Linked DNA regions of Pseudovibrio sp. M1P-2-3. The protein of the gene in region 2 interacts with the protein of the main gene of each other region in a pairwise test. Links are inferred from orthologs where the notes say so. Each region holds a gene or a part of one and is shown on either strand. Other genes may lie near its edges. The genes, in order: secG, secA and ybgC.

Evidence for each region.
Region 1: the proteins of secA (region 2) and secG interact in binary tests that used the Escherichia coli proteins (3 or more experiments, as listed by UniProt). The link is inferred for Pseudovibrio sp. M1P-2-3 from one-to-one orthologs.
Region 3: the proteins of secA (region 2) and ybgC interact in binary tests that used the Escherichia coli proteins (3 or more experiments, as listed by UniProt). The link is inferred for Pseudovibrio sp. M1P-2-3 from one-to-one orthologs.

The regions. Positions count from the first base shown.
Region 1 is NZ_JARRCW010000001.1:2,359,783-2,367,425, reverse strand. What follows is about bases 3,385-6,194. They hold secG (preprotein translocase subunit SecG), read right to left. Parts: upstream 5,078-6,194; coding sequence 4,691-5,077; downstream 3,385-4,690. Other genes in these bases: P6574_RS10270 (HAD hydrolase-like protein), read left to right, coding at 5,409-6,041; P6574_RS10280 (CTP synthase), read right to left, coding at 3,385-4,552. In the rest of the region: P6574_RS10295 (SurA N-terminal domain-containing protein), read right to left, coding at 1-1,286; P6574_RS10290 (SH3 domain-containing protein), read right to left, coding at 1,560-1,979; P6574_RS10285 (hypothetical protein), read right to left, coding at 2,079-2,912; more of P6574_RS10280, read right to left, coding at 2,924-3,384; P6574_RS10265 (Dabb family protein), read right to left, coding at 6,236-6,523; P6574_RS10260 (vitamin B12-dependent ribonucleotide reductase), read right to left, coding at 6,863-7,643. UniProt on the Escherichia coli protein: Subunit of the protein translocation channel SecYEG. Overexpression of some hybrid proteins has been thought to jam the protein secretion apparatus resulting in cell death; while this may be true it also results in FtsH-mediated degradation of SecY.
Region 2 is NZ_JARRCW010000001.1:4,342,171-4,350,333, reverse strand. The notes cover bases 3,299-6,628. They hold secA (preprotein translocase subunit SecA), read right to left. Parts: upstream 6,301-6,628; coding sequence 3,499-6,300; downstream 3,299-3,498. Other genes in these bases: P6574_RS19145 (peptidylprolyl isomerase), read left to right, coding at 6,591-6,628; P6574_RS22185 (DUF805 domain-containing protein), read left to right, coding at 3,299-3,402. In the rest of the region: P6574_RS19165 (methyl-accepting chemotaxis protein), read left to right, coding at 1-1,260; P6574_RS19160 (alpha/beta fold hydrolase), read right to left, coding at 1,312-2,094; P6574_RS19155 (L,D-transpeptidase), read left to right, coding at 2,406-3,026; more of P6574_RS22185, read left to right, coding at 3,160-3,298; more of P6574_RS19145, read left to right, coding at 6,629-7,451; bifunctional glutamate N-acetyltransferase/amino-acid acetyltransferase ArgJ, read left to right, coding at 7,551-8,163. UniProt on the Escherichia coli protein: Required for protein export, interacts with the SecYEG preprotein conducting channel.
Region 3 is NZ_JARRCW010000001.1:592,110-599,740, reverse strand. Bases 1,905-4,702 are described here. They hold ybgC (tol-pal system-associated acyl-CoA thioesterase), read right to left. Parts: upstream 3,640-4,702; coding sequence 3,169-3,639; downstream 1,905-3,168. Other genes in these bases: ruvA (Holliday junction branch migration protein RuvA), read right to left, coding at 4,692-4,702; ruvB (Holliday junction branch migration DNA helicase RuvB), read right to left, coding at 3,652-4,695; tolQ (protein TolQ), read right to left, coding at 2,211-2,924; tolR (protein TolR), read right to left, coding at 1,905-2,207. Outside these bases: Tol-Pal system beta propeller repeat protein TolB, read right to left, coding at 1-693; P6574_RS02875 (cell envelope integrity protein TolA), read right to left, coding at 807-1,739; more of tolR, read right to left, coding at 1,746-1,904; more of ruvA, read right to left, coding at 4,703-5,309; crossover junction endodeoxyribonuclease RuvC, read right to left, coding at 5,306-5,827; P6574_RS02840 (Lrp/AsnC family transcriptional regulator), read left to right, coding at 6,051-6,539; P6574_RS02835 (YebC/PmpR family DNA-binding transcriptional regulator), read right to left, coding at 6,596-7,339; P6574_RS02830 (TIGR00282 family metallophosphoesterase), read right to left, coding at 7,547-7,631.

The DNA.
Region 1 (7,643 bases), 2.0 Mb from region 2 along the record:
TCAACTTTGTTACCCTCCTGGCCTATGCCGGATCTATTGAAGGGAGCAGATGTTTCTAGGTTAAGCTTGAAACGACTTGCGATTTCCTGAAATGTGCTGCCACCTGCGCGAGCATCTTCAATTTCCTCATAGAGGTTCTGGATTTCATCCTCGGCAATAGATTCGGCAATTTCCTTGCGTAACCGAGGCTCTTCCTGCTGAAGAGAAGACGTTGTCGCTGGTTCTATTTTGTTAACTTTTATGATTACATTGGATAGTTTTCCATTGATAACGCCGCTTGTTTCGCCTTCAGCTAAGGCAAATGCCGCATCTGCAATAGATTGGTCCAAAAAGCCAGATTTCGTCATAAGGCCAAGATCGACATCACTTTCAGTCAAATCTCTTTCACTCATGATATTCTCAAAGCTGGCTCCGCTTTGAAGCTGCTGTGCGGCTTCTTCTGCTTGGCTTTCATTGGCAAATGAAAGTTGGAAAACTTGACGCTGCTCTTTTGTTTGAAGTCTTGGCTTCTGGCGCTCATACTCTGCTTTTATTTGCTCATCTGTAACAGATTGAGGCAGAGCAACGGAGGCTGGAGTTAATTCAATAAATGTGGCTTTACGGAACTCTGGGGCACGGTAATTTGCTTTGTTTTCTTCAAAGTAACTGTTTAGCTCTTCTTCTGTTGGTGGTGTTACTGTACCAACAAGAGTTTCGGGCAGAGAAACAAATTGAATTACACGTTCTTCGTTTTGATATTGATATGCCAACTGTACTAAAGGTTTGGGAGCCGCAACATCTCCCGCAAGAGCTTCGACAAGCTGTTGCCTTTCAGCCAGTTTTTGCTGAAGAACAACAAATTCATCCGAAGAGATCTGAACTGCGCGTAAAAAGTTGTTCAAGCGGTTACGGTCGAAAGTTCCGCCTATTCCTTGGAAACTTGGATCTTTTTGAATGACTTCCAAAATAGCGTCATCTGAGACGCCAAGTTTCAATGATGTTGCCTCATCATTTACTGCAGCCTCGGCTATCAACCGACCCAGAACTTGCCCCGGTATACCAAAAGCGGCCCCTTGTTCAGCCGTAATCTGCTGGTTAAGCTGGTTTGAAAGTGCACTTAGCTCACGTTGATAAGCCTCCTGAAATTGCAAGGTAGAAATTTCAGTTTTACCGACTTTTGCGACTGAGTCATTCCCAAAGCCCGTAAAGACATCAGCAATACCCCAAACGGCAAAACTGATTGCAAGTAAGCCTATAAGTACTTTTGCAATCCAAGAACCTGCCTTTTTCCGCAGCGTGTCCAGCATATTAAAATCCGTTCTTTTGTTTATTTCCTTAGAAATAACACAGTTGTGTCAGCCCGTTGTACAAGGTTGGCGGATAATAAAGTTCCTTTATGATTTGAGCAAGCTCAGTCAAGATTGAACACAGTGAAAATATGAGGGTTTTTGTGAAGTTGTGCAAAAAATAGCAGTATTTGTAGCTGTTGTGGCTCAAAGTGGGTCCTACTACGCGAGTAGGAAAATAATAGTGCGTTATAGGCTGCCTGTATAACTAGATGGTTCGCTCTTCTTTTATAGTTACCAGTCTAAAGATCGACGCATACGTTCCCATGCTGAAAGCTCTTCCACTGGTAAGCCTGCTGGGGGAGTTGGTTGTGCGAGTGGCCTTCTGCGAGTAAAAACCGGAAAGCCCCAGTATGGAGGGTTTGTTACAGGCGGAGCTGTAACAATAGGTGGAGGCCCGCCTTCTAAAGGAGCAATATAATTTGAACTAACCCATCCATTTCGACCGGCATAGACAACTAGACACCAAGAGAGGCAACCTCTTACCTCCAGATAGTTCCCGTAGGGAATAATCAGAACGACTTCGTCATCGAGGCTAGGGCCTGTACGAAAGTTGAGTGGCTGTGTGGTTCTGGCTGGCCATGCGAACACTTCAGATGCAAAAAAAGTAAATAGAATCAGAGATGTAATCAAGAGGTGGCGGAAAGTGCGCATTCCAAACTACCCTATTGCAAATTAAGTATTCTGCTGAGCCTATCTCAGCAGAAGGATGCGCACTATTGGCAAAAGCTGAAAGTTCCCGACCATAAGAGATTAGCTAGCGATGATAGCGAGATCTAGGATATTATCTGGGCTGATGACTAGGTAACCATTGTGTTCTCTTGGGTCCGCATTTTTCGCAAATTTTTCAAACCGTGATAGCTCTTTGAAGCGACAATGAATGGCCGCTAGTTGCAAGCCCTGTGTATTGTTAGGCGCAGCTAAGTCGTAGAGAGCTTTGTAGGCGGAGGGGGAAAGGACCTGAATGGATACATTCCCTGTCTCAAGCTCCAGACCTAGGCTGGATAATCGCGCACTTTTAGATCCAGTGAGAGCTTTCAAGTACTCATGGTGATCGGCAGGGTTATCGGCTACAAGAACAATGGATGATATATCTTCTGCGCCATTAGAGTGGGTAGCTAGTGCTGAATCAAGCTGTGTTTTAGTGTTACTAAAGCTATGCGAAGAAAAAGAAATCTCAGAAGTTAGTGGGTCCCGAGAAAAAAGACATGCAGCTTGGTTGGAGTTATCTGGCTGCAAAAGGCGTCTGTCAACGTAATCTCCAAATCCGGCAGTATTCAATGCAGCGTAATCTCTTTGAATATCTTGACTGCTAAATGAAAGCTCAGTCCTGTGCAAAGAGGATTTCGAAGCATTTTGTAGATATGATCTGAGGGCAGATTTTTCGTGAAAAGGAATCGGTTGAGCCGAATTTTTCTTCTCTGAAAACAGTTGAATAGTAACATTCTTCAAAGATATCTGATGGTAATTATTATCAGATGTAAGAGAACTTATGTTCTCTACAGAAAAACCGAGCATAGTCCATTGCTTAACTGCCTCGTCCATAGACGAGACAGTTTTAATAATATTCTTAAGGGCAATTGCCATGAAAGTTCACCCTATACCAAGCGGCTGTAATCCCGTGCAGCAGCAACAAAAGATGCAAACAACGGGTGAGGCTCAAATGGACGTGATTTTAACTCAGGGTGATATTGGACCCCAATAAACCAAGGGTGCTCTGGGATTTCAACGGTCTCGGGCAAATAGCCATCAGGTGAAGTTCCAGCAAATTTCAGGCCAGCTTGTTCCAAACGCTGGCGGTAGTCGATGTTGACTTCATACCGATGGCGATGGCGTTCAGAGATATTCTGATTGCCATAAACTTCCGCAATGCGTGAGCCCTTTTCTAAGAGTGCATCATATGCGCCTAAGCGCATTGTGCCACCAAGGTCACCATCATGATTACGGGTTTCTTTTTCATTTCCTTTATTCCACTCGGTCATCAATCCGACAACAGGCTCATTGGTTGTGCCGAACTCTGTGGAACTAGCCTCTGCAATGCCAGCCATATTTCTGGCAGCTTCTACAACGGCCATTTGCATACCAAAACAGATGCCAAAGTAAGGAATTTTATTTTCTCTGGCATATTTGGCCGCGGCAATTTTACCTTCTGAGCCACGTTCGCCAAAGCCGCCCGGAACCAGAATACCGTTCACATTTGAAAGGTAAGGGGCAGGATCTTCCTTCTCGAAAACTTCAGATTCGATCCAGTCGATATTGACTTTGACAGAGTTTGCAATCCCGCCATGTACGAGGGCCTCAATAAGAGACTTGTACGCATCTTTAAGGACTGTGTATTTGCCAATTACTGCAATATTGACCTCACCCTCGGGGTTTGCCAATGAATTAGAAATACGCTCCCAGCGCGAGAAGTCTGGAGCAGGGGCGCCAGTAATACCAAATGCCTCCAAGACTTGCTCATCAAGACCTTCTTTGTGGTAGGCAATCGGCACATCGTAGATGCTTTTCGCATCATATGCGGGAATGACGGCCGATTCGCGAACATTACAGAATTGCGAAAGTTTTCTGCGTTCAGCTTCGGGAATCTGGCGGTCACAGCGGATGAGAAGAATATCAGGCTGAATACCAATCGAACGCAGCTCTTTTACCGAATGCTGTGTAGGTTTGGTTTTCATTTCTCCAGCGGCTGGAATATATGGAAGAAGCGTCAAATGAATGAAAATTGCCTGACCTCTTGGCAGGTCATTCCCAAGCTGGCGAATAGCCTCAAAGAAGGGAAGTCCTTCAATGTCACCAACGGTTCCACCAATTTCACACAGTACAAAGTCGTAGTCTTCGTTTCCATCCAAAACGAAATTTTTGATTGCATCGGTCACGTGCGGGATAACTTGTACTGTACCGCCCAAGTAGTCGCCGCGACGTTCTTTTGCAATAATTTCTTGATAGATACGACCGGTGGTTATGTTGTCCTGCTTATTTGCTGGACGACCTGTGAACCGTTCGTAGTGTCCCAGATCAAGATCAGTTTCGGCGCCGTCATCTGTGACATAACACTCTCCATGCTGATAGGGGCTCATCGTGCCCGGGTCTACATTGAGGTATGGGTCCAACTTTCTAAGACGAACCTTGTATCCACGAGCCTGCAAAGCAGCGCCGAGAGCGGCTGATGCTAGTCCCTTTCCAAGAGAAGACACAACACCGCCTGTAATAAAGATGTAACGCGCCATTGATCGCTACCGTATCCTTAGGAATAGCACCTCAAAGGGTACTAATTATTATGGTTATTAAACGCAAGAAAACGAGCGCTGCGTTAAACGCAACGCCGTTATTATAATGTTCGATGTACCTTTCAGCACAAAAGAAGTTTATTGTGCTGCGGGCACTTGTGGTCCTGATGGCTGAGCTGGAGCCTGTTGCTGACTGTTACCTTGCAACTGCTCTAACAAACCTCTACCAGTATCTTGAGTTTGCTCGCTTTGAACAGCTGTAGGTACATTATCAAGCAAAGAGCCTGGTCGTTCATCCCAACGGGAAATAAGAGCCAAACTTAATGAGGTGATAAAAAATACAGCAGCGAGTATAGCTGTGCCACGTGTGAGGACGTTGGCTGTACCACGGCTTGTCATAAAGCCGCCGCCACTGCCGCCGCCTCCTCCCATACCCAGAGCTCCGCCTTCAGAGCGTTGCAAGAGTACAAGAGCAACCAAGGCCAGAACGACCATTAAGTGTATTACGATAAGAACGGTTTCCATTGGTACCCTTGATGCCTTTGAATTACGTTTTCACGCGTTTCTAACCGAAAAAAGTTCAGCTTTCTACCCTCAAGGCAAAGCATTTTAATAGACTGCACGTATTCTTGTTGTTGTTTTTCTTGTTTCTAGTAATTTGGTTGCCTTTTTGAGGAGTGGAACCTGACAATTCATGTCTGATGCAGTTGGCTGAGTAGGATCGGTTGTTCTACCCCCATAAAGAATAGGAGTTTTAGGAGCTTGCTGGATGTAGGATAAAGGTGTTTTGTATCGAGTATGCTTTTGAAGTAGTTCCTCTGCACTTTGAATAAGGTTTAGTGTGTATTCACGAAAATTGGCTATTTTTGATTTTGATGGCACCCTCGCCACTAGTGGTGAGTGGTTCTATGATGTCTACAACAATATCGCCCGCAAATATAAAACGCGCGTAATTTCCTTTGAAGAGTACAAGATGTTGAAGGGGAGAAATCCACGCTTTGTCATCTCATACCTGAAAATTTCCGGTTGGAAGCTCCCTATACTTGTTCGTGAAGTCAGAAAAATGGCAACTAGAGACGTTGATATGTTTCAAGCCTACGACTGGGTATATGATGTTTTGAAGGATCTTAGGGAATTAGATGTCTCCATAGCAGTTGTGAGTTCCAACTCGGAAAAAAATATGAGGTATGTGCTGGGTGGTCAGGTTGCTAGCCTGATTGATTATTATTCCGCCGGTGTGTCGATCTTTGGGAAGGCGCCTAAGTTTAAAAAGGCTATTAGAAAATGTAAGGCATCACACTCATCCACCTTTTCCATTGGAGATGAGATACGGGATATCGAAGCTGCGCGTAAAGTTGGAATAAAGAGTATTGCAGTGTCTTGGGGCAATGGAACCTTTAGCTCACTAAAGGATATGAACCCGACTGCTGCGGTTGAAAGGCCTGAAGAAATTCTGACTTTGTTTCAAAGTGGAAGTCACTCGAGATAATGGGGTGTTTCTATTCGATCACTGTTTTTGAGGAGCTTTAGAAGGGGCAATAGATATTCAGTAGAGGGAGTTGCGTCCGTACTTGGGCCTTCTAAAGAAGGACAATTTCAATAAAAATTAGGAAGTGTGTTTTCGTATCAGCTAGGTATATAATCATACAGCTAACGAGTTTTTCGAGCACACTCCCAAGGAGCTTAAGATAGAAAGTCCGCTGCCAATCGTCTGTCTCTCAAAGGGCGTACGACTTCAATGGATTTATGATAAATATCATGAGCCTTAAAGGCACTTAGCTGTTCCTCATTTTCAAATTCACCGTAAACTACAAAATCAACCCAGTTCTCAGAGATACTGTCTGTTTTTATATTTCGACCAACTTCCAAATGCATACAAAAAGGATTTTGCTTCAATAAGTTTAGTCCCTCATAAACTTTTTCTCTATCCTTTGGATTTTTGGCATTAAACAAAACTATATGGCGGATCATTACAAACTATGTCTCTCTTTGGACGCTTTGAGTGGTTTAGTTAAGGGGGTAATCTTTTAGTTTCGAATTAGCAAACAGTCTATATGAAGGCAACGTGTGCGGTATAAGGTCTTTGAGTAGGGTATTAGTTATATGCAGGCTATTTTCTGACATCGGTCAGCTGAGTTCTTGATGAATTGCATTTTAAATATATCTTTAAATACAAATGGATAAAGTAAAGTCTTGAATTGTGAATATTCGGCTTCTCTCATGTGTTTAATTGAAAATGAAGCCTGTATTGCTACAGGCCTCACTCTTTGAAAATATGTAGATAAAGCCAAATGGCACTACTATGCGCAATTAGCTACAACCGCTCGTACTGCCGCAAGTGTCGCATTTCAAGCAAGTCCCGTTGCGGACCATTGTGAAGTTACCACAGTCGGAGCAGCTTTCACCTTCGTAGCCTTTCATACGGGCTTGGGCTACTTGCGTGGCCTTGGAAGTTTCCGCTTTCACCATTTCGACTTTACCGCTGTCTCTAGAGCTATCAGAGTTTTTGCTGAGAGTCTGCGAAATGACAGTTGAAGTTGATGTTACGTGGGCTGCAAAGCTTCCACCGTCTTCGTTTCCTTTAATTAGGCGAAACTGTTCGGTCTGTCCCCTTACAAGCCCGTGAGACACTACTGCAGGTTGCGCTTCCGCATCTTGTTTGCCTTCATTGAAACGCGAAACCGATGTGGATGTTACAAGACTTTCCGGAGGAACATGGGCAAGGTCATTTCGGCCAAGGTAGGAAACTGCTAACTCTCTGAAAATATAATCAAGAATGGAAGTGGCATTTTTAATTGCATCATTACCCATGACCATACCAGCAGGCTCAAAACGGGTAAATGTAAAAGCATCAACGTACTCATCCAAGGGAACTCCATATTGAAGCCCCAAAGAGATAGCTATTGCAAAGTTATTCATTAACGACCGGAACGCTGCACCTTCCTTATGCATGTCAATGAAGATTTCACCGATGCGTCCGTCTTCATACTCACCGGTCGTTAAATAGACCTTGTGTCCGCCAACTGAGGCTTTTTGGGTGTACCCTTTACGCCTGTTGGGCAGCTTTTCACGCGTACGTACAGAGCGTTCA
Region 2 (8,163 bases):
AAGCAACAAGATTCTGCCTCGACCCTCTTAACCAACCTGTTTGATCTGCTTCCACCTCGTTTGGAAGCCCTTCAAGTTGCGGCAATTCAGGGCGCTGAATCTGCAACAATACAGCGAAATGAAATTGCAGGCCAAGTGCAAATTGTTTCGTTTACTTTGATTGGTATCATTGCGGCTCTTTCCCTCATAATCGGCTTGCTAATTACCCGCAGTATCATGCAACCTTTGAGCCAACTTCGGAAAGCGATGGTGAAACTGGCGAAGGGGGAAACAACAGTCATCGTTGAAGAGGATAAGGGCGGAAGAGAGCTAGCGTCCATGGCTCAGGCTGTTACCTTCTTTCGCCAAAGCTTAATTGAACGAAAAGATCTGGAAGTTGCAAGAGATCGTGAAAGTGCTAGCAGAACAGCTCGGGCCCAGAATATTGATCAGTTGATTGCTGAATTTGAAACATCCATTGGTAGAGCTCTGAAAGGCCTTGATGGAGCGGCTGAGGGGCTGAGCTCCGCTTCTCAGGATGTAGAGAAATCGGCTAATAATGTTCTGAATGAAGCTGGTGATGCTGGACGGGCAGTGGAAGAGGCAACAGTGAATGTTTCAAGTGCCTCCTCTGCAACGGAAGAGCTGGCGATGTCCATTAACGAGATTGCCAGTCAGACAGATCAAACCTCGCGGGTCGCCGGCAGGGCTATGGAAGGTTCAAAGTCCACGACGCTTACAATGCACTCCTTGAGTGAGGCAGCAGACCATATTGGAGATGCAGTTAATTTGATCAGGGAAATTGCTAACCAGACCAACCTGCTTGCTTTGAATGCTACAATTGAAGCTGCGCGGGCAGGGGAGCATGGCAAAGGCTTTGCTGTTGTCGCGGCCGAGGTCAAGCAGCTTGCCAACCAGACTTCACAGGCAACCGAGGAGATCGCGCTTCAGGTTGGCTCGATACAGGAGGCCTCAGCCAATGCTGTTGAAGCCATCGGGGATGTCGGAAATGTCATTGAGGAGATGAACCAGATTGCATCAGCAGTTGCCGCCTCTGTGGAACAGCAAAATGCAGCAGTCTCTTCCATATCTGAAAATGTGGCCAATGCGAATCAAAGTGCTTTGAGAGGGGCAGAAGCAATGAAGACGGTTGCGCAGGCCTCTCAAGCTTCAAGGGCCTCTGGAGATACCGTATCCAGCCTTGCTACTGTGCTGTCTGATGAAGCCGGTCATATTCGCAGTGAAGTCACCGCATTCCTTCAAAAGGTTCGTGCAGCTTAATCTGGACTTTGAAAAGGCTGCCGCATTCTGGCAGCCTTATTTACTTCTTGTTCAGCGTGTATTTTCCAAAATGAGAGAAGCCACCTGCCTCGGGTGTTCATATTGCAGCATGTGGCCCGCCCCCTTAAAGCTGTGCAGCGCAATGTTGGCGGGAATGGCCTTCGTTTGAGAGTAGGGCAGAATTTGATCGTCTGTTCCCCAAAGAAGTTTAATGGGAAAGCTCATATCGCCCAGTTTTTCTATGGGAAGCACACCTTGGCCTTCAGCCTTTAAAAATGCTCCGTGAACTTTTTCAAGTGCCTCTATCGCGCCCTTACGAGCTCGCTCGTTTGCGAGGTGAGCGGAAATTTTCCATGGAATTTTATGACCCTTTCCAAAGAAGTGATGAAGCACTTCGTCTTGTGCTTCTGCAGTTTTGGAAGCTGCGTATTGCTGAAGAACCGCACCGTTAATCTCTTCACCAAATCCCCCGGGACCAATAAGAGTGAGGCTCGCCACAATTTCAGGGCTTCTCATGGCAATCAAACAAGCAATAGCTCCCCCCATGGAGTGCCCAACCAGATGGACGCGGTGCAAGTTGAGTGCTTTCAGGGAGCTAGCAACGGACTTGGCGGCGCTGCCCGGGCTTCCAATCTCGGGCCAGTTGAGGGCGCGCCCATGGCCGGGCAGGTCAAAGGCAATTGTTTCTCGCTTGGCTTCCAATGTTGTTTGGAGTGGTCTCCAAGAAGTTGCATCCGACCCGAAGCCATGAATAAAAATAGCTGGCGCTTTTTTGCCATTACCAGCTTTTGAATAGGGCAGACAGGATGTCTGGGTGGAAATGATCTCGTCCATAGTGCCTCCAAAACATTGTTTTTTATTAAATTTGAATACTTAGATGTCTTTGCGTAATCTCATGGTAAATTCTATTGATAAGTTGTTGATAGTTTCATTTACACTCAAAAATCGTAGAGACTGCATATGAAAGCAGTTTACTGACGCGCCGTAACTTGTACATTTGCCAGACTAAAACAAGCATACTTGAGCAGGCGGGATTGTTCTATGAACAATCACGAAGAATTTTCATGGCTTGAGCCGTGTTCTCAAGCGTAGGACATATAGTATTTCACAGTAAAGCGTGAATTCGATTTTTCGTTGGGGGAAAAATGTTGTCGGGGATTCGGATATTTATTTTAACACTGCTGCTTACTGTCAGCTCCTTTTTTGTCATGCCGATTTCAAGTGAGGCAGGGCAATATTGGGATCCGCAGCAAAGCAAGTGGATCGTATACCGTGAAGATCCGCGGTTCATGGAAGCTTCGGTTAAGCGTAAATATAAGCGCAAACTTGTACGTTATCGTACCGATGAAGAGCCGGGCACAATCATCGTTGATACAAAGGGCCGATACTTGTATCACGTACAATCCAAGGGCAAGGCTATGCGCTATGGAATTGGCGTGGGCCGTGATGGGTTCCGTTGGTCGGGCAATGAGAAAGTGACCCGCAAAGCTAAATGGCCGGGTTGGACACCGCCACCAGAAATGCGCCGCCGTGAGGCCGCAAAGGGGCGTAAGCTTCCTTCATATATGAAGGGTGGACCTGAAAACCCTCTGGGTGCGCGTGCATTGTATCTGGGATCTACCATCTACCGCATTCATGGAACAAATGAGGCTTGGTCAATCGGTAAGGCTGTGTCTTCCGGCTGTTTCAGAATGTTGAATAGCGATGTTGAGCATCTTTATGAGCAAGTGGATATTGGTACGAAAGTGGTGATCGAGCAGGGATAACCACCGCCTTTTCTACAAAAGGCCGCCGTTGAGAAAACAGGCGGCCTTTTTTATGCACTAAAATAGAACATTACCCAGAGTATGACTTTACGACCATTTTTATTGTTTTCGTTTTCCCAGTAGGCGCAATCGTATGAGCTACGTCCTACGCTCTCTTGCCTTGGTACTTCTTACCCCTGTCGTAGGTCTCTTTATTGTTGCAGGTACTGCAATCCAGACACAAAGGATTCGTGTTTTTAATTTCTCTGGTTGGTTTGTTCTTGTATCCCTTATTTCGTATATAGGTTGGATATTTAGTCTAGCAATTCTATTTGTACCGGGCAGTAAAGGTTTAAATAACTTTGGGGCTGATCCAAGAGAAATACTGCAATCTTAACGCCTTAAGAATACAAGTTTGATGATTTGAAAAAGTCATGACGCATATTATAGGAAGCAAATAAAAAGGCCGGAAAACCGGCCTTTTTGAGTCTTGTTATACCAAGCTGCCGTGGCAGTGTTTGAACTTCTTACCCGAGCCGCACGGACATGGCTCGTTGCGTCCCACCTTGCCCCATGTTTCAGGGTCTTGAGGGTTGCGGCCATTTGGTGCCTGCTCCGCTCGAATTTGTGCCAACTGGCGATCAGCAAGCGCGAACTCGTCTTCACCGGTAGTTGCGTCCACGTGATGGCCGTGCATTTCCGGCAATTCAGCGTTCGTTGGAAGCTCCGGGGGCTGCTGCTGCATTAACTCCACATGCATCAATTGTGTTGTGGTGGTTTCGCGAAGGTTTGCCAGCATGGATTCAAAGAGAGAGAAGGACTCTGTCTTATACTCTTGCAATGGATCACGCTGCGCGTAGCCGCGGAGGCCAACAACGGCGCGCAGATGATCCAGATTAGCCAGATGCTCGCGCCATAAGTTGTCAATGCTTCGCAACAGGACCGCTTTTTCGATCTGGCGCATCACATCTGCACCATAGTTGGCGGTTTTTGCAGCCATTGCTTCAGCGGCGGCGCGTTTAATGCGGGATTCCACCTCTTCGTCGGCAATACCTTCCTCGTTGGCCCAGTCAACAACTGGCAACTGCAGAGCAAGCTTTTCTTCGACTTCTTTCTGAAGGCCTTCTGTATTCCACTGCTCAGGATATGCCTTTTCTGGAATGTGGAGTGCAACGAGACCTTCTACGGTTTCTTCTCGCATTTCCGCTACAGCTTCAGCCACAACGGTGTCATCCATCATTTCAAGACGCTGCTCGAAAACAACCTTACGCTGATCGTTCATAACATCGTCGAACTTTAGCAGGTTTTTACGAATGTCGAAGTTGCGAGCTTCAACCTTTTGCTGCGCCTTCATCAATGCCTTGTTGATCCAAGGATGGATGATAGCTTCTCCGTCTTTTAATCCCAGCTTCTGCAGCATGGAGTCCATGCGGTCTGATCCAAAAATGCGCATCAGGTCATCCTGGAGAGACAGGAAGAACTTGGAGTGACCGGGATCTCCCTGACGACCGGAACGGCCCCGCAGCTGGTTGTCAATCCGGCGACTTTCATGGCGCTCTGTTGCGACAACGTAGAGGCCACCAGCGGCTAGTGCGCGTTCTTTGAGAACTTCGAACTCTTTGCCGATTGCTTCTTCTTTTTCTGTACGCTCAGCACCTTCAGGCATATCACCAAGCTCGGCGGCAATGCGCATCTCAAGGTTACCGCCCAACTGGATATCCGTACCACGCCCAGCCATGTTGGTCGCGATGGTGACGGCCCCTGGAATGCCGGCCTGAGAAATAATCTGAGCTTCCTGCTCGTGGTAACGGGCGTTCAGAACGGCAAAGATTTTTGCGTTCTTGGAAGTTTCGCGGTCAGCATAAAGCGCAGCAAAGGCATTGGCGTCAGAAAGGTCCGCTTGCTTATAGCCATGCTTTTGAAGTTGCTGGGCCAGAATCTCCGACTTTTCGATAGATGTGGTACCAACCAGAATAGGTTGTTCTCGCTCGCGGCATTCATCAATAAGATGCAAAATAGCGTTGAACTTTTCATCAACAGTCCGGTAGACCTCATCGTCCTCATCAACACGCTTGATAGGCTTGTTCGTCGGAATATCGATCACTTCCAAGCCATAGATGTCCATGAACTCTTCGGCTTCCGTCATGGCTGTACCGGTCATACCGGCTAGCTTATCGTACATGCGGAAGTAGTTCTGGAAGGTGATGGAGGCTAGCGTCTGATTTTCTGGCTGGATCGCAACTTTCTCTTTGGCTTCTAGCGCTTGGTGTAGACCTTCAGAGAAGCGGCGACCGGGCATCATACGACCGGTGAATTCGTCAATAATAATAACTTCATCATTGCGAACGATGTAATCACGATCCCGCTGGAAAAGCTTATGGGCTTTCAAACCTTGCTGCAGGTGGTGAACTGTGGACACGTTCTCTACATCATACAGCGAATCGCCTTTGAGAAGCCCTGCATCAGAAAGCAAGTTCTCAAGGTTTTCGTTACCATGTTCGGTGAAAGTCGCCGAGCGGGCTTTTTCGTCCAGCTCGAAATCCTCATCCGTAAGCTTTGGAATAAACGTGTCGATTGTGTTGTAAAAATCAGTACGATCTTCCAGTGGCCCTGAGATGATAAGAGGCGTACGGGCCTCGTCGACCAAAATGGAATCCACCTCATCCACAATCGCGAAATGATGCGGTCGCTGAACCATTGATTCGCGCTCATACTTCATATTGTCGCGCAGGTAATCGAAGCCGAATTCGTTGTTGGTGCCGTAAGTTACGTCAGCTTTGTAGGCGTCTCCACGCTCTTCATCGCTAATGCCATGAACAATCAGACCGGTTGTCAGACCAAGGAAGCGGTAGACCTGCCCCATCCACTCAACGTCACGAGAGGCAAGGTAGTCGTTCACTGTCACAACGTGAACACCCTTGCCTGTCAAGGCGTTGAGGTAAACCGGAGCCGTGGCCACAAGGGTTTTACCCTCACCTGTACGCATTTCGGTAATCTGGCCGGCGTGAAGAACCATGCCACCAATGAGCTGAACATCATACTGTCTAAGGCCAAGAACGCGCCGGGATGCTTCTCGCACTACTGCAAAAGCTGGTATGAGCAGGTCATCCAGTTTCGCGCCTGCTGCCAGCTGGCTTCGAAATTCTTCGGTTTTCGCTTTCAGTTGCTCATCGCTAAGCGCTTGCATTTCAGGCTCAAGGGCGTTGATAGCCGTGACCTTATGTCTGAGAGCCTTAACCGTGCGGTCATTCGCAGAACCAAAAATTTTACGGGCGAGTGCGCCGAGCCCCACCATATGCGGACCTTCCTTTGTCAGGTGTGCTAGATCAATCGATCAGCTACAACCTAGAAATCTTCATATTTCTGATTTATGCAGCCTCAGACCCCAAGCGAGTCAGTCGGTTGCCCCAGCGGATTAAGCATGTAAGCGAAAAGAACCGGGCGATTGACAGATAAGTTGGGGGGATGTGGTTGTCAACGCTAACAACCGTTGCAAACTGCGCTTTATCATCGTGACGTTGCTATTGGATCAACCTTTTTTGATTACAGTGATTATTCTGATGGCATCCAGAGAAAGAGAAAAACATGACTTTAGCCCTTTCCAGACCACTTAAAGGCACTGTTGCTGCTGCCGCTTTTGTATTGTGTCTTGGTGTCGCAAATGCCCAGGAGAAAGACCCCAATGCGGTCGTGGCAAAAGTTGGTGATGTAACTATTACTGAAGCTGACATTGCATTAGCTGCACGCGATTATGCCCAGCAACTCCAACAGGTGCCACCAACACAGTGGCGTGGTGTGCTCACTGATGTGCTTGTTGAGATGACCCTTTTCGCTAATGAAGCTGAAAAAGAAGGTCTGGATAAAACAGAAGAATTTAAACGCGCGATGAATTTGGAGCGCCTACGCGCCCTACAGAATGCTTATTTCCAGAAAAATATCCAAGGAACAATTACTGAGGCCGAGCTGAAAGACGCTTACGGTAAAAAGTTCGAAAACTTTGCAGGCTCGGAAGAGGTTTCTGCACGTCACATTCTGGTTGATTCAGAAGAAGAGGCAAACGGTATCATTGCTCAGTTGGACAAAGGCGCAAACTTTGAAGAATTGGCCAAAGAAAAGTCTACGGGTCCAAGCGGTCCAAATGGTGGGTCACTAGGTTACTTTGGTAAAGGCCAGATGGTTCCAGAGTTCGAGAAAGCTGCTTTTGGGCTTAAGCCGGGCTCCTATACAAAAGAGCCTGTGAAAACCCAGTTCGGTTATCACATCATTAAGAGTGAAGATAAACGTCAGCAGCCTGCTCCTGCCTTTGAACAGGTAGAAGGTCAGCTTACGCAAGAAATCATGGCTCAGAAGTTCAAAGAAAACATCGAAAAGCTGAAAGAGAACACCAAAGTGGAAGTGTTCTCTGCAAACGCTGAGGGCGACAAGGCAGCTGTTGAAAGCAAATAAGTAAAGCTGAACCTTTAAATAAAGACTTGTCATAGGGGCTTCATTTGGCTAACGCCTGATGAAGCCTTTATTTTTTGTCGGTCTTTCTGGAGGGTTTTCATGAGTGCTGCAATTTCACCCCTAGCTCCAAAGTCTTATCCTGAACTGCCAGAGATCAAGGGACTGCGATTTGCAACGGCAGAAGCTGGGGTAAAGTATCAAGGGCGAGAAGATGTCCTGTTGATGCTTCTGGATGGGCCAGCCCACATTGCAGGCGTTTTCACACAGTCCAAGTGTCCGAGTGCTCCAGTTGATTGGTGCAAGGAAAACTTGCCTCAGGGTACAGTGCGCGCAATTTTGATTAACTCCGGTAATGCCAATGCGTTTACGGGCAAAAAGGGCAGGGCAGCCGTTGAACTCACTGCAAATATTCTGGGCAACGCTACCGGCATTGACCATAAAGAGATCTATCTGGCGTCCACTGGCGTAATTGGTGAGCCGCTGCCTGCAGAGCGTTTTGTAGCCGTGATGGATCAGCTCATAGAGCGCGCTGAGGGAAAGAGCTGGATGTCTGCGGCAAAAGCCATCATGACAACAGACACCTATCCAAAACTTGCAACAAAGAATGTCAAACTGGGAGACACAACCGTCACTCTCAACGGCATCGCCAAGGGTGCGGGTATGATCGCCCCGGATATGGCTACCATGCTGGGTTTCTTGTTTACAGATGCGG
Region 3 (7,631 bases), 3.7 Mb from region 2 along the record:
CAAAATCTCACGTTGCCCTGTTTCGATGTTAAACAAGTAAACCTGAGGGCTTCCCCCCACGTAGGACATATAGGTAATTTCTTGATTAACCGGAGAAAATCTCGGCGTTAGAACAAGGTTATTCCCTCTTGTCAGGTAGCGAATATTCGCCCCGTCCTGATCCATTATTGCAAGCCGCTTGCGCCGCGCATCTTTTGGACCGCTTTCATCTATGAAAACAATACGGGTGTCAAAATACCCCTTTTCACCCGTCAGGCGTTCATAAATGGCATCAGAAATTATATGGGCCAGACGACGCCAGTTATCGGGCGATGTGAAAAACTGCTGCCCAATGAGCTGCTGTCCTGCGTAGACATCCCATAGGCGAAACTCAGCTTTCAACCGCCCGTCCGGCTCCTGATAGAGGGACCCCGTTACAAGAGCCTGCGATCCAATTGTGCGCCAATCACCGAAGCGCGGCTGGGTGTTCACATTCATGCTCTGTTGGATAAATGCAGCCGGGTCAATGGGCTGGAACAGACCGGAGCGGCGCAAGTCAGCCTGAATAATTTCAGTTATATTCTTTGCAAGCTCGCTTTCCACACCCGTCCCACCAAAATCCGGCAGGGCGATGGGCATAGGTTCAACCTGTCCCTGTGTAATATCAATTTCCACAAGAGCAGCGGCAGGCTGTGCTGCAAACACAGCTCCCATTGCCAAGCCTAAAGACACCAAAGAACAGCGAACCCATTGGCCAAATCGATGTAATGGTAGATGGTCGCGTGTCAATACCTCACACATGGACCTTTGCTCCTTTGAAACTCTCATCAATACCCAAGCATTAAACGGGGATCAAAATTTAGAATGACAGTTTTCCATGCCTCATATTTTGAGGCTGGTAATGAATAGGGACTGCACCGGTAAACGGCACGAATTGCGCTTTGACTTGCAGCTCCAAATGCCGGATTGCTGTTGGAGTTCAAAATACGGGGAAGGCCTTCAACTTCCCCAGAACGCCCCATATTGAATTGCAGTTTTACAACCAGTTGTTCGGCCCCGGGCGCACCTACAGGTGGGTTCCAGCATTGAGCTACCTGAGAACGCAGAGCATCCAACTCTGATTGAGACATGTGCACATTCGTCTGACCTTGAGCAGAACCAAGAGAGGCTACTTTCTGCGATTTTTGGGCACCAGCAGCCGTGGGTGTCGTTTTATTCAGCAAAGCTGCAATATCATTGGGGTTGAACTTCGGTTTTTCCTGTTGCTTCTTGGGCCTGATGCGCACCTTTGGTTTCGTACGGGGGCGCACGCTCACCACTTGTTGAATTTCCTCAGCCTTTTCAACGTCCGGCCCAAGTTCTGCTTGAGGTGTTGGTACCGTCTCAACACTCGCAGTATATTCCGGTTCCAAGGCTGGCTCGGGCTCAGGAGGAGGTGTTTGCTCGGTTATAGATGCAGTTTGAGCCGGCTTTTCCCCCTCAACCGGCTTGGGGGCCTCAACGTTTGTCTCACCTGTTGCCTGTTCCACTTCAGGCTCGTCCACAGCAGGCTTTTTAGTTGGTGGGGCTGCGGCCTCTTTAATTTCCTTTGCGGCCTTAGAACCCAATTGGAGTTTCGTGATTTCTGATTGAGGGATAAGTTCAACAGGTAAAGAATCCACAGGCGGGGCCACCAAGCCCTCCACAGAAGGCAGGGCTACAACCCCCGCAATCAAAACCCCAAGGTGCAGGGCTGTTGAAACAACAAGTGCACTGCGCATGCCCGATTAACTACCTTTTTCATCCAGTGTTACAAGCCCCAAACGCTTATAACCTGCAGCATTAATCCGCCCCATAACATTCATAATAACCCCGTAATCGGCGTCCCGATCTCCCCGAACGTAAATGCGCTCATCATAGCCATTTTGAGCAATAGCCTCTAATTTAGCCACAAGCTCATCGACTGCGATTTTCGTATCCTGAATGTAAACTTCCCCATCAGCCTTAATTGATATAGCGATGGGCTCCGTCTCCCCTTCCATGGGCTTTGCTCGTGTTTCAGGCAGATCGATAGGAACTCCGACAGTCAGCAAAGGGGCAGAAACCATAAAGATAATGAGCAGCACCAACATCACATCGACCATCGGCGTCACATTAATTTCACTCATAGCCGCGTGGGACCGGCGACGACGCCCGCGTCTACCGCTACTACGCCCCTGAGTTTGATTGCCTCCTGCATTCATACCCATGTTTTATACCCGCTCATCAATTCGGCGGGACAAAATGGCAGAAAATTCGTCGGCAAACCCTTCCATACGCGCGCTGAGTTTTCCAGCATCTGCCTGTAGTTTATTGTAGGCAATAACAGCGGGAATAGCTGCCACCAGCCCCAAACCTGTTGCAAACAAAGCTTCTGCAATACCCGGCGCAACAACTGCGAGGCTGGTATTTTTAGAAGCGGCAATTGATGCAAAGGAGTTCATAATTCCCCAAACTGTCCCGAATAAGCCAATAAACGGGGCTGCTGTTCCAACTGTTGCAAGGAACATCAGCCGCTTCTCAAAACGCTCCACTTCTCTGGCAATCGTCAGATCCATCGTGCGATCAATCCGCTGTTGCAGGCTGGCAATTGCCGGACGGTCTCCCTCATGCGAGCGTTTCCACTCTTTCATTGCAGCCACAAACAACGCTGCCATGCCATTATTGGCCCGTGCTGAAAGCGAATTATAAAGATCTTCCAAAGACTGGCCGGACCAGAACACGCCTTCAAAACGGTTCATTTGCCGCTTTGCACGCGAAAACAGCACGGCCCGATCAAATATGATCGCCCAACTCCAGACGGAAGCAAAGATGAGGCCAAGCATCACCAGCTTGACGACAATATCAGCTTCGAAAAACATGGAAAGATAGGAAAGACTTGCCTCAGGCCCTGCAAGAGCGACTTGAGAAACACTATCAGAGTTCATTGGGTATTGGACCTCTTGCCCGATTCTTCAACGCACAACACAAAACGGCACTGCCCCGCCGCTATTTGGCGCATAACTGGAAAACGATTTAAGCCTTCCTGCCCTGCGAATTTGTCAAAACTTCGACTGTGTGCACTTCACACACACTTATTGAAAAGACCGTGTTAAGGTTACTGAAGAATTAAAAGAGCTCCAACTCCAGATAAATTTATTGAAAAATGCCTATGAATTACGACTTGGAAAATTATGCAAAAACCTGTCCTTGCAGCCGTTTTGCCAGTCCTTCAGGTAAACGCCTTGGGCGACCATCTGGAGAAATAACTGCTATTGTCACACGGGCCCGAAACAACGTATCCCCAAACAGAGTAACACTTTGTGAAAGTACAAAGCGCGCACCTTTTTGAGTTTCAATAGTAGATATCACTTCCAAAAGGTCATCGATTCTGGCGGGTTTTAGAAAGTCGATCTCCATATGGCGTACAGCAAAGGCGAGAGGTTCGCCATGGACACCCTCGCCCAATTCGCGGTGATGAATCCCACAAAGTCTTAAAAAGTTTGTACGGGCCCGTTCAATAAACTTCAAATAGGCAGCGTGGTACACAACACCGGTAAAATCCGTATCTTCATAGTACACGCGCACCGGAAAGCTGTGTCCACCTTCAATAAGACGGCCGGAAATATCAGGCCAGGATTCTTGTCCTGATTGGTTAGTCATAGAGCTTTCTCTTTAATCATCATTGGGGAACAGGCCCATTTGAGGGGCCATGGAAGATGATGGTACAGCCAAGCCAAGATGTTGAAAGGCAACTGGCGTTAAAATACGCCCGCGAGGCGTACGCTGAAGATAACCGTTCTGGATCAAGTATGGTTCAACAATATCTTCAATGGCGTCACGAGGCTCTGAAAGTGCTGCAGCAATGGTTTCAATGCCCACCGGGCCACCACCGAAGTTCAAAGCTATCTGATTTAGATATCTCCGATCGAGACTATCGAAGCCTGCGGAATCCACCTCCAGCTGAACAAGTGAACGATCAGCCAAGGCTGCATCTATCTCTGCCATGCCAGCAACAATTGCAAAGTCCCGTACTCTTCGCAGTAGCCTTCCAGCAATTCGTGGTGTTCCCCGTGAGCGCTTAGCGACTTCCCGAGCCCCTTCATCACTCATACCAATGCCGAGCAAACGTGCTCCACGTTTGACAATCAACTCCAGCTCTTCAGGTGTATAAAACTCCAAACGAACCGGAATACCAAAACGATCCCGTAAAGGAGTTGTTAGCAGACCGAGGCGTGTGGTCGCGGCTACAAGCGTAAATTTAGCAAGATCAATCTTAACGGAGCGGGCCGCTGGCCCCTCCCCTATGATCAAGTCCAGCTGAAAATCTTCCATAGCCGGATACAAGACTTCTTCAACTGCTGGATTTAACCGGTGGATTTCGTCAATGAACAAAACATCCCGATCCTCGAGATTTGTCAGGAGCGCAGCCAAATCACCAGATTTCGCAATCACCGGACCTGAAGTTGCGCGGAAATTAACGCCCAGCTCCCGAGCCATAATCTGCGCAAGAGTTGTCTTACCCAAGCCCGGAGGGCCAACAAACAGGACATGGTCCAGAGCTTCGTTTCTCTGTTTTGCCGCTTCAATGAAAACCTTGAGGTTCTGTCGTGCCAGCTTCTGCCCTGTAAATTCATCAAGTGATTGAGGGCGCATCCCACTATCAATTTCATCACCACGAATTTCAGGGGTTACTAAGCGCTGCTCATTCTCTGTCATACTGCAAGTTCCTTAAGCCCCAAGCGAATGAGCGTTTCAGCTGAGGCATCCTCGCCCGCAGTTTTTAATGCAGCAGCCACAGCGGCACTTGCCTGCGCTTGTTGGTAGCCCAGATTAGACAGGGCAGAAACCGCATCTGAAATTGAATTAGAGGCTGTGTTCTCTTGCAGGCTTGATGAAATGGCAATTGTACCCCCATCCACTGACGCAAAGTTTGGCGCTTTATCCTTCAGCTCGCTCACAATGCGTTCAGCCACACGCTTACCCACACCGGGAGCACGTGTCACAGCTGTTTTATCTCCCAAGGCGATAGCATTGGCAACCTCTGATGCTTTCATAATTCCGAGAATGCCCAGCGCAACCTTGGCTCCAACACCTTGAACAGTCATCAAAAGACGAAACCATTCCCGCTCTGTATCGTCATGGAAACCATAGAGTTTGATCATATCTTCACGGACAAATGTATCGATGGAAAGTACAGCAGCCTCTCCTACCCTTGGCAGGCCCTGCAATGTACGGGACGGGCAGTGTACCTGATAGCAAACCCCCTGAACATCCAGCAGCACGAAGTCATCGCCAAAACTATCAACTATGCCTTTTAATTTCCCAATCATTTAGAACGCGCCTCCGCTACGGCAAGCCTATCGCCCGCACTTCCTCTGTGTTGAGCATGACATACAGCAATGGCCAGAGCATCCGCGGCATCATCACTATTGAAGGTTGCTTTCGGCATTAGAACTTTCACCATCATACGAATCTGCTCTTTATCCGCATGCCCAGAACCCACAACAGTTTTCTTCACCAAATTAGGCGCATACTCTGCAATTTTGAGGTTATGAAGTGCAGGAACAAGCAAAGCAATACCTCGAGCCTGCCCGAGTTTCAAAGTAGCGCTCGCGTCTTTGTTCACAAACGTGTTCTCAACCGCGGCTTCATGCGGAGCATTGCGTTCAATTACCTGATACAGGCCATCATAGAGCTGCTTCAAGCGTGAAGCCAGATCATAGTTGCTATTGGATGTTATTGTACCGCTGCCCACAAAGCCCAGTCGATTACCTTGTGCTTCAATAAGTCCCCAGCCAGTAAAACGTAAACCGGGGTCCACTCCCAAAATTCTAATTGGATGCCTCATGGAACAAAGGGGTAACAAAACTTTTCACTTTAGGCTACTGGCCCTGCCCCTCAATAACCTAAAAACAGCGTTTATTGACCGATATAAATATCCGTTTTATTTACCCAGCTCCGAAAGGCCTTCCCAACCCCTGTTCTATTTTCCGGATTTATTTGCTAATTCTGTTCGCAACTTGTAGATTCGAGCAATAATCTACCCTATATGAACGGATCATTTACAGAATATGCCAAGAGAGCCCCTCGATAAAATCGATTTGGAGATACTTAAAAACCTGCAGGAAGATGGCAGACTGACCAATGTAGAGTTGGCTAATAAGGTTGCCCTCTCTCCCTCCCCATGCCTACGACGAGTAAAAAACCTTGAAGAAACAGGAGTTATCAACGGCTATCAGGCATCGCTTGATCGAAAAGTTGTTGGGCTGGGAATGACGGTGTTTGTGGAGTTACGCGTAGCAAAACAAAGTAGAGACAAAGTGATCGCCATACAAACAAGACTCGTAGAACAAAGCGAAGTCGTTTCATGCCATTTGGTGTCTGGCCAGTCAGATATTCTGGCGGAAGTTGTTGTTCCTTCTTTGGAGGCCTATGACAGTTTCCTCCAAGATTTCTTGATGACACTTGAGGGCGTCGAAGATGTGCGTTCAAACTTTGCAATTCGAACCTTAAAGGCTAATGGCCCCCTCCCCCTGCAACACCTCGAAAAGTCCCGCTAAACAAAAAAGCGGCGATTGGATCAACCGCCGCTTGAATTTCTACTTTAACAGTACAGTTAGCCCAGCTTTGCCAAAGTCTCTTCATCAATATCAAAGTTAGAAAAAACGTTTTGCACGTCATCATCTTCATCGAAGAGATCCATCAACTTCATGATCGAACCAGCTTTATCTTCATTGACGGGAACAAGGTTCTGCGGCTTCCAGATAACCTTGACAGATTCAGCTTCTCCAAGTGTACCTTCCAACGCCTTTGAGACTTCAGACAAGTCTTCAAACGCACACAAGATAGTATGACCATCTTCATCGGAGACTACGTCCTCGGCACCCGCCTCAATGCCAGCTTCTAGAACAGCGTCAGCTTCACCAACTTCCTCCTTATAGACGATCTCACCCAGGCGATCGAACATAAATGAAACGGAACCTGTCTCCCCAAGAGAGCCGCCATACTTCGTGAAGTAAGAGCGAACTGCTGCGGCTGAACGGTTCTTGTTGTCGGTGAGCGCCTCAACAATAATTGCGGTTCCACCAGGGCCGTAACCTTCATAGCGAATCTCGCTATAGTTTGCCCCGTCACTTTGCTGGGATTTCGCAATAGCGCGCTGAATATTGTCCTTGGGCATTGACTGCCCTTTGGCATTTTGTACAGCCAAGCGTAAACGCGGGTTTTTATCCGGATCAGGATCGCCCATCTTGGCTGCTACGGTAATTTCTTTAGAAAGTTTGGAAAACATCTTTGACCGCACAGCGTCCTGCCGCCCTTTGCGGTGCATGATGTTTTTAAATTTTGAATGTCCAGCCATAGGTCTTTCCGGATCAATTGCTTCGTTAACTTTTAAAAAGCAGACGGCTTAATTAGAGGCATATAGCGGCAGATAGAGTGAGCTAGTAACAAGCTCGCCACAGGTCGCCCCTCAAAGCGGATAGCTTTATATATATCCGTAATGCTTATAGTAAGTGCTGCGCGTAAAATAAAGAGGGGCGCAACTTACTCTCCTAACTCACTTAGCTTACTGCCCCTTGGGCCAAAAGTGAGGAATAACCTGTGAAAGCCTGCCACCGATACGAACCGGAGAGACATGGGTTGCAAGACCT